Regions from separate parts of the Sphingobium sp. DN12 genome, predicted to be linked through region 1. Evidence: riboswitches for the same ligand, from Rfam matches in the RefSeq annotation. Region 1 holds a riboswitch; the other holds the start of a gene.

Region 1 (4,418 bases):
GGGAGGGGGACCATTTGCGTAGCAAATGGTGGAGGGGCACAGGCCGGATAGCGCGGCGTTAGAGGGCGCCTGCCCCTCCGTCAGCGCTTCGCGCTGCCACCTCCCCGTGCCGGGGAGGAATGACCGCGATTGGTCGATGTTTCGAGCGCGCAGCCCTAGCCTTTCGTCTGGCGCGCCCAGCGGGCGTCGATCTGGGCCTGGGCGTCGGCGCCCTGGGCGTGGCTGACCAGGGACAGGCCGCGCAGGGTCAGCTTATGGCCGGACAGCCATTTGCCGGCGATGCCATAGCCGATGTCGTAGACGGCGGAATCGCTGTGGGTGTCGCCATTGACGACGAACTGGGTGACGATGGTCACCGGCAGTTTCTCGTCGCCGATGCTGTCGTCGGGCAGCTTGGCGGCGTTGCGCGCCTTTTTCAGCGCATCCTCGAACCAGCCGGCCTCGATCCGCGGTTCGCCGGTGGTGTCGACCGGTGCGATGCCGAGCGCCCTGGGGAAATGGATCGTCTGGCTCTGCACCAGCTGATCGGGATCGGCGGGCTTGAGCGTCAGGCGGCTATCGCCATCGGCCGAAGCGTTGAGCACCAGCCGGGCGGCGCGGGCGGAGGCCTTGCTGCTTTCGGCGGCCTTGCTGGCGCGCTCGTCCTTCTTGTCGGCCCAGTTGAGATAGAGGGTGAGGGCAGAGATCAGCACCGCCGCCACCGCCAGCAACTCACCCAGCGTGATCCAGCGCCGGCGGATGCGGGCGGCTTCCTCCTTGCGGGTCTCCTGCTTGGCCTCGGGGCTGTCGCTCATCGGGTCAGGCCGTCTGCGGCGGGACTTCGAACTTGTCGATCACCCATTCCTCCGCCTGCGCCTCGCCGATCCATTCCTGCATCCAGGGATGGGCGATGATCGCGCGCATATAGGCTTCGGCAAAGCGGGCGACCGGCAGCTGATAGGTGATGAAGCGGGTAACGACCGGCGCGAACATCAGGTCGACGGCGCCGAACTCGCCGAACAGGAAGTCGCCCTCGCCACCATAGCGGGCGCGGGCCTGGGCCCAGAGCTGCATGATCCGGCTGATGTCGTGGGCGACGGCCTCCGACGGCGGGACCGGATCATAGATCTGGCGGATGTTCATGCTGTGCTCGCGGCGGAGCGCGGCGAAGCTGCTGTGCATTTCGGCCGCCATCGAGCGGGCCATGGCGCGGGCACCCGGATCGGTCGGCCAGAACTGGTCGCCCCCGGTCTTTTCATTGAGATATTCGACGATGGCCAGGCTGTCCCACACGACGATGTCGTCGCCATCCCACAGGATCGGCACCTTGCCGGAGGAGGGGGCGAACTCATCGCCCTCGCGACGCTTTTCCCATTCCTCGTCATAGAGGGGGACCACCACTTCCTCGAACGGAAGGCCGGAGAGCTTGCACGCCAGCCAGCCGCGCAGCGACCAGCTCGAATAGGCCTTGTTGCCAATGAACAGCTTCATCATGGCCATGTCTTAGCCGGGCGGGCTTCGATAAGTCGAGAGCCGATAGAGAGGGCTTTCCACTTCGCGTCGAAACGCCTAAGGGGCGGCCATCCCCGGGGGGCCGCTCATGCGCGGCTGAGAGGTGGTCAGCAGACCACGACCCGCTGAACCTGATCCGGCTGATACCGGCGTAGGGAGGGCAAGGCGGCAGGTCCGTCGTCCCTCCTGTGGAGTGGACGTGAGATGAAGACTGCCCGATTGCCCCATGTTGGAAGCGCCTGCCTGACGCTGGCCCTGTTGATGATTGCATCGCCCGCGATGGCGGAGGATGAACTGGACCAGTCGACCAATATCCAGGTCGTCGGCCATCCCGACCCCGAAGGCTTGCTGCCCGATCAGAGCGCGCCCAAGGCGGTCAGCGCGATCTCCACCGACTTCATCATCAAGCAGGCGCCGACGCTCAACGCCTTCCAGCTGGTCAACCTGCTGCCCGGCGCCAATGTCTCGTCCAGCGACCCCTATGGCCTGTCGGCATCGTCCAGCCTGACGCTGCGCGGCCTGGGCCAGGACCAGATCGGCGTGCTGATGGAAGGCGCGCCGCAGAACGACATCGGCTATTATTATGCCTATCCCTCCCAATTCGCCGATGCGGAGAATGTGCGGCAGGTGATGCTGGCGCAGGGCTCGGCAGACATTGACTCGCCGGTGGTGGCGGCGGCAGGTGGCCTGTTGTCGCTGACGCTGGATGATCCCAGGGCGGAGGCGGGCGGCCTCGTCAACCTGTCGGTCGGTTCCTATGACGAGCGGCGCGTCTTTGCGCGGATCGACACGGGACGGATCGGATCGACCGGGCTGAAGGCCTTCATTTCCTATTCCAACAACCGTGCCGACAACTGGCGCGGGGCGGGCCATGATCAGCGCCAGCATATCGATGCCAAGCTGCTGAACGAATGGGGCGAGGGCAACCGGGCGAGCATCGCCTTTTCCTTCAATGACGCCAAGACATCGACCTATCCCAGCCCCAGCAAGACGGACTGGGAAGCCTCTGGCCGCGGCTATAATTTCGACGAGACCTATAGCGAGGGGAATACCAACTACTGGCGCCTCTATCGCGCGCCGTTCCGCAATTTCTATGTCGCGGCGCCCGTCCACCTGAAGCTGAGCGACACGCTGAGCTTCGACAGCAGCGCCTATCTGCAGATGGGCCATGGCAATTCGCCCTATGGCACGCAGCTCGCCACCACCGGCAATTATCTGGGCACCGAGGAACTGACCCAGCCGATCGACCTGCCCGGCGCGGTCGAGGGCGTCGCTACGGTAATGGGCAACTGGACCGGCAAGCAGTTCCGCGTCGGCGACGTCAGCAAGCTGACGCTGCAGGCCGGCGCGCATCGGATCGTGGCCGGCCTCTGGTTCGACTATGGCACCGACCGGGTGACGCAATCCTATACGTCGATCGATGCCGATGGCCGCCCGGTCGACCAGTGGGGCTATCAGGACAAGGCGATCCGCACCGCCGACGGGCGCTTGCTCGCCTATGAGAATCAGCGCACGGAGACGGTCACCAAGGGCTTCTTCCTGGCTGACAGCATTGCGGTGACGCCCAAGCTTGGCATCGACATCGGTTTCAAGGGCGTCAACCTGCTGCGCAACGGCCGCAATTATCTGCCCGGCCCGCAATCGACGGTGCGGATCGACAGCTTTGCCGCGCTGCCGCGGGCGGCGATCCATTATCAGCTGGACGACCGGCAGCAGCTGTTCGCCAACATCACCACCAATTTCCGCACGCCCAACGAGTTCGCGCTCTACAACAGCTATTATGGCGGCGAACTGGTGAGCCAGGGCACCAATGCGCTGAAGAATGAATATTCGATCTCGCAGGAGCTGGGCTATCGCTATATCGGCCCCAGCCTGTCCTTCTCGCTGACCGGTTTCCATTATCATTTCCGCAACCGCCAGGTGGCGACGGTGATCGACAGCGGCGGCGCGCTGGTCAATTCGACCATCAACGCCGGCAGCCAGAGCAGCTATGGCCTGGATGGCGAGATCGACTATCGTCCGGCCAAGGGGATGAGCATCTATGCCTCGGCCGAATATCTGCACACGCGGCTGAACGACGATCTGGCGATCAACGGCGATTATCTGCCGACCAGGGGCAAGCGGGCGGTGTCGGCCCCCAGCTTCCAGTTCGCGCTGGGCAGCACCTATGATGATGGCCGGCTGTTCGGCAGCAGCGCGCTCAAATATGTCGGCCGCCAATATGCGACCTTCATGAATGACGAGAGCATCAAGGGCTATGCCACGCTGGACCTGTCGGTCGGCGTGCATCTGGCCGGGCTGATCGACGCGCAGGTGATGGACCTGCGCATCAACGCGATCAACGTCACAAATCCGCGCGTCCTGTCGGGCGTCTATTCGATCAGCACCAATGCGCAGGACACGGTCGGGCGTAACGGCACGCTGATCGCCGGTTCGGCGCCGACCTATTATGTCGGCAGCGGGCGCGCCGTGGTGGCGACGCTGTCGCGCGCCTTCTGACGATGAGTGCCGCCGCTCCGCATCTGGTCCATGGCATGGGGCTGGCGCTGGAGGCGCCGGCCTGGCCGGCGATCACGGCGGATGAGGCAGCGGCGGTGCTAGCCCACTTCCCTGACGCAGGCCGGCTGGCGGCGCTGGCCTGGCATTCGCCGCGCCCCTTTTCGGCGGCGGCGCTGGTCGAGACGGATCGCGGCCCGCTGTTCCTGAAGCGGCATCACCAGCGCTTGCGGACGCCGGCGGCGCTGGCCGAGGAGCATGGCTATATGGCGCATCTGCGTGGTGCCGGACTGGCGGTGCCCGATGTGCTGCGCGCGACCGGTGGTGCCAGCGCGATGGCGCTGGGCGAATGGAGCTATGAGCTGCATCGCCAGGCGCCGGGTATCGATCTTTATCGCGATCGCCAGTCCTGGACGCCCTTCCTGTCGCCC
Region 2 (4,418 bases), 860 kb from region 1:
GCTTGGCCAAACCATGTACCGGACTCCTGATATATTCAGAAGCATGCAACTCCGTACGAATGGGCAGCCCATAGACACTTTTCAGCGTCTTTCGCAATGCAATCAACCTGTCAATGAATGGTCGCCATCGTCGCTCATGAACAACGATCCCACTTAACGCAAAATAACGCGTTGGAGATCCAACAAGCCCTGTGTCACCACTTTCATCGACATACATCAGGTACATGTTTTCATGCTATTGCATGTGGAAGGATTATCAAGACCCTTCCACATCCATTTTCAATCTACCAATTCATCAATCATGCTCCCTGCCACCGGCGCCCATATAGAGTTCGCTGCCGGTTTCCTTGAAGAGTTTGCTCATCTCTTCCATGCCTTTCAAGGCCGCGGCCTTGCTGGCTTCGGCGACTTCGGCGCCCGTCAGGCCCGCCGCCAGGAAGCCGTCGGCGGGCTGGTTCTTCTTCGCCGCGAAATCCCTCACTTCCTGCGTGATCTTCATCGAGCAGAATTTGGGGCCGCACATCGAGCAAAAATGGGCGCTCTTGGCGCCTTCGGCCGGCAGGGTCTGGTCATGATATTGTTCGGCCGTGTCGGGATCGAGCGACAGGTTGAACTGGTCGCGCCAGCGGAACTCGAAACGCGCACGGCTGAGCGCGTCGTCGCGGACCTTGGCGGCCGGATGCCCCTTTGCCAGGTCGGCGGCGTGGGCGGCGAGCTTGTAGGTGACGACGCCGACCTTCACGTCGTCACGGTCGGGCAGGCCCAGATGCTCCTTGGGCGTGACGTAGCAGAGCATCGCCGTGCCATACCAGCCGATCTGCGCCGCGCCGATCCCTGAAGTGATATGGTCGTAGCCCGGCGCGATGTCGGTGGTGAGCGGCCCGAGCGTATAGAAGGGCGCTTCGCCGCAGACCTGGAGCTGCTTTTCCATATTCTCCTTGATCTTGTGCATGGGGACATGGCCCGGCCCTTCGATCATCACCTGCACATCCTGTTTCCAGGCGCGGTGGGTCAGTTCACCCAGCGTGTAGAGTTCGGAGAATTGCGCTTCGTCATTGGCGTCGGCGATCGATCCGGGGCGCAGGCCATCGCCCAGCGAATAGGCGATGTCATAGGCCTTCATGATCTCCGTGATCTCGCCAAAATGCTCGTAGAGAAAGCTCTCCTTGTGGTGCGCCAGGCACCATTTCGCCATGATCGACCCGCCGCGCGAGACGATGCCGGTGACGCGCTTGGCCGCCATCGGGATGTAGGCGAGGCGCACGCCGGCATGGATGGTGAAATAGTCGACGCCCTGCTCGGCCTGTTCGATCAGCGTATCGCGGAAGATGTCCCAGGTCAGGTCTTCGGCGATGCCGCCGACCTTTTCGAGCGCCTGATAGATGGGCACGGTGCCGATCGGCACGGGCGAGTTGCGGATGATCCATTCGCGGGTGTCGTGGATGTTGCGGCCGGTGGAGAGGTCCATCACCGTGTCGGCGCCCCAGCGGATCGACCAGACCAGCTTGTCGACTTCGGAGGCGACGTCGGATGCGACGGCCGAGTTGCCGATATTGGCGTTGATCTTCACCAGGAAATTGCGGCCGATCGCCATCGGCTCGGATTCCGGGTGGTTGATGTTGGACGGGATGATAGCGCGGCCGCGGGCGACCTCATCGCGGACGAATTCGGGCGTCACATAGTCGGGGATCGACGCGCCCCAGCTTTCGCCGTCGCGGACATATTCGGCGAGGCGGGCGCGGCCGAGATTTTCGCGTTCCGCCACATATTCCATTTCCGGGGTGATGATGCCGCGGCGGGCATAGTGCATCTGCGAGACGTTGGCGCCGGGCTTGGCGCGCAGCGGGCGCTTCACGACATTGGGGAAGGGCTGGACGCCGCCCGAACGATCGGGGCCTTTGAGGCCATTATCCTCCGGCTTGATCTCGCGCGCATCATATTCCTCGACATCGCCGCGCTCGCGGATCCAGTCACGACGCAGCTGCTGGAGGCCCGCCATGATATCGATATGCGCGTCCGGATCGGTATAGGGGCCGGACGTGTCATAGACGCGGACAGGCGGCTCGCCGCTCCCCGGCTCGAGATGAATCTCGCGCATGGCAACCTTGCGCGGGCCGACATGGATCTTCTTCGAGCCGCGAATCGGGCCTGTCGTGACGCGCATTTCGGTGCGGGCGGGGACGTCTGCCATAACTTCTCTCTCCTTCAGGCGGAAAGAGAGTGCGGGCGGTGTCACGGGATGAGTGGCACAACGCGCTTCCCTCCCTACGCCAGTGTCAACTGGATCAGGTTCAGCGGGTCGCGGCCACAAAGCCGCCTCTCAACCGTCTGCGGACGGTCCCCCGGGGATATGGGCAATGGATAGCGCAAGCGCGGCGGCAGGGGAAGCCCTTCGCGAGCCGATCGCCTTGCGCCGGGGCGATGGAGACCATAATTGGAAGGATATCCAGCAAGAGGCCGATCGTGCGGAACAGCCAGCCACCCCATCCCGATTCCGAGAAGGCCCGGCGCAAGGCGTTGCGGCACGAGATGCGGATGGTGGCGGTGCGGCCGCGGCGCTGGGGGCTGTGGCTGCTGACGCTGGGCGCACTGCTGCTGATCCTGCCCTCGGCCTTTGGCGTTCACAGCCTGATGGGCTGGTCGCCGATGCTGCTGGGGCTGGTCGCCTGCGCCGCGGCACTGCCGCTGCTGGTGGCGGGGGCGGTGTTGCGGCGGCGTTACCTGCGGGGACAGCTCGCGCAGGATTGAGGACAATGAGGGGGGGCACAATGAAGAGGTTTTTGACGATGGTTTCTGCTGCCCTGCTGACCGGCGCTGCTGCGCCCGCCCCCGCGCCTGCCGACGATCCGTTCGTCTGGCTGGAGGACTGGACCGGGCCGCGCGCAATGCAGTGGGTGGAGGCGGAGAACAAGGCGACCGTCGCCACGCTGCAGGGCGATCCGCGCTATGCCGGCTATTTCAAAGACGCGCTGGCGATCGCATCGGCCAAGGACCGGATCGCCATGCCGATGCTGATCCATGGTCGCATCTATAATTTCTGGCGCGACGCCGACCATCCGCAGGGCGTGTGGCGATACACGTCCGAGGCCGATTATGCGGCGGCGTCGCCGAGCTGGACGACCGTGCTGGACCTGGATGCGCTGTCGAAGGCGGAAGGCAGGAAATGGGTGTGGAAGGGCGCGACCATCCTCGACCCCGAGGAACGGATCGCGCTGCTGGCGCTATCGGACGGCGGCGAGGATGCGGTGCGGCTGCGCGAGTTCGACCTGATCGACGGCAAGTTCGTGCCGGGCGGGTTCGACATTCCCAACGCCAAGCAGAATGCCGAATGGCTGGACAAGGATAGGCTGCTGCTGTCGCGCGACTGGGGCGCGGAAAGCCTGACCAAGTCGGGCTATCCCTTTGTCATCAAGACACTGAAGCGCGGGCAGAGGCTGGAGGACGCGCAGGAAGTGTTTCGCGGCGCGGCGAGCGACCAGCTGATGTCGATGCCGATCCTGCTGAGCGATGGACAGGGCAATAGGGCGGCCTTCCTGTTTCGCGGCGTCACCTTCTTCGGCAACGAGACCTGGCTGCTGACGGCGCAGGGGACGAAGCGGCTGGCGCTGCCGGCCAAGAGCCAGCTGCAGGGCATGGTCGACGGGCAGGTGCTGATCCAGACCAGTGAAGCCTGGACCAGCGGCGGCGTGACCGTGCCAGCGGGGGCGCTGGCAAGCGTGGCGCTAAATACCTTGCAGGAGGGCGGGGTGCTGACGCCCGAGATATTGTTCGCGCCGACACCGCGCCAGTCGATCGACGGAGTGGTGGCGACGCAGAATCGGGTCGTGCTGAGCCTCAACGACAATGTGCGCGGGCGGGTGCGGGTCTATGCGCGCGGGGCCACGGGATGGACCGCGCAGCCGGTCGACCTGCCCGACAATGCGACGATCAGCACGGTTGCCGCGTCCGACAAGAGCGACAAACTCTATCTGAGCGTCGCAGGCTTCCTGGCGCCGACGACGCTGTGGGCGATGGACGCGGCTGATCCCAAGCCTGTGCAGGTGAAGGCGATGCCCGCGCGCTTCGATGCTGCGGGCCTTGTGGTCGAACAGTTCGAGGCGGTGTCGAGCGACGGGACCAAGATTCCCTATTTCATCGTCCACAAGAAGGGGATGACGCCCGACGGCAGCACGCCGACGATCATGACCGCCTATGGCGGCTTCGAGGTGCCGATGACGCCCAGCTATGCCGCGATCACCGGCAAGCTGTGGCTGGAGCGGGGCAATAGTTTCGTGCTGGCCAATATCCGGGGCGGCGGCGAGTTCGGCCCGGCCTGGCATGAGGCGGGCCTCAAGACCAGGCGCCAGATCATCTATGATGATTTCGCGGCGGTGGCGCAGGATATCTTCGCGCGCAAACTGTCCAGCCCGCAGAAGTTC

The links. Region 1 has a riboswitch for thiamine pyrophosphate ahead of ACI6S0_RS00805 (TonB-dependent receptor). Riboswitches for the same ligand answer to the same signal wherever they lie in the genome.
Region 2: another riboswitch for thiamine pyrophosphate. It lies ahead of thiC (phosphomethylpyrimidine synthase ThiC); the one in region 1 lies ahead of ACI6S0_RS00805 (TonB-dependent receptor).

The regions. Positions count from the first base shown of each region.
Region 1 covers NZ_CP173717.1:163,285-167,702, forward strand. The annotation lists gene ACI6S0_RS00795 (hypothetical protein) at 156-794, opposite strand; gene ACI6S0_RS00800 (glutathione S-transferase family protein) at 799-1,473, opposite strand; TPP riboswitch at 1,557-1,666, shown strand; gene ACI6S0_RS00805 (TonB-dependent receptor) at 1,696-3,990, shown strand; gene ACI6S0_RS00810 (phosphotransferase enzyme family protein) at 3,993-4,418, shown strand, end outside.
Region 2 covers NZ_CP173717.1:4,201,736-4,206,153, reverse strand. The annotation lists gene ACI6S0_RS19950 (DUF3800 domain-containing protein) at 1-226, opposite strand, end outside; gene thiC (phosphomethylpyrimidine synthase ThiC) at 296-2,191, opposite strand; TPP riboswitch at 2,246-2,355, opposite strand; gene ACI6S0_RS19940 (hypothetical protein) at 2,464-2,748, shown strand; gene ACI6S0_RS19935 (prolyl oligopeptidase family serine peptidase) at 2,769-4,418, shown strand, end outside.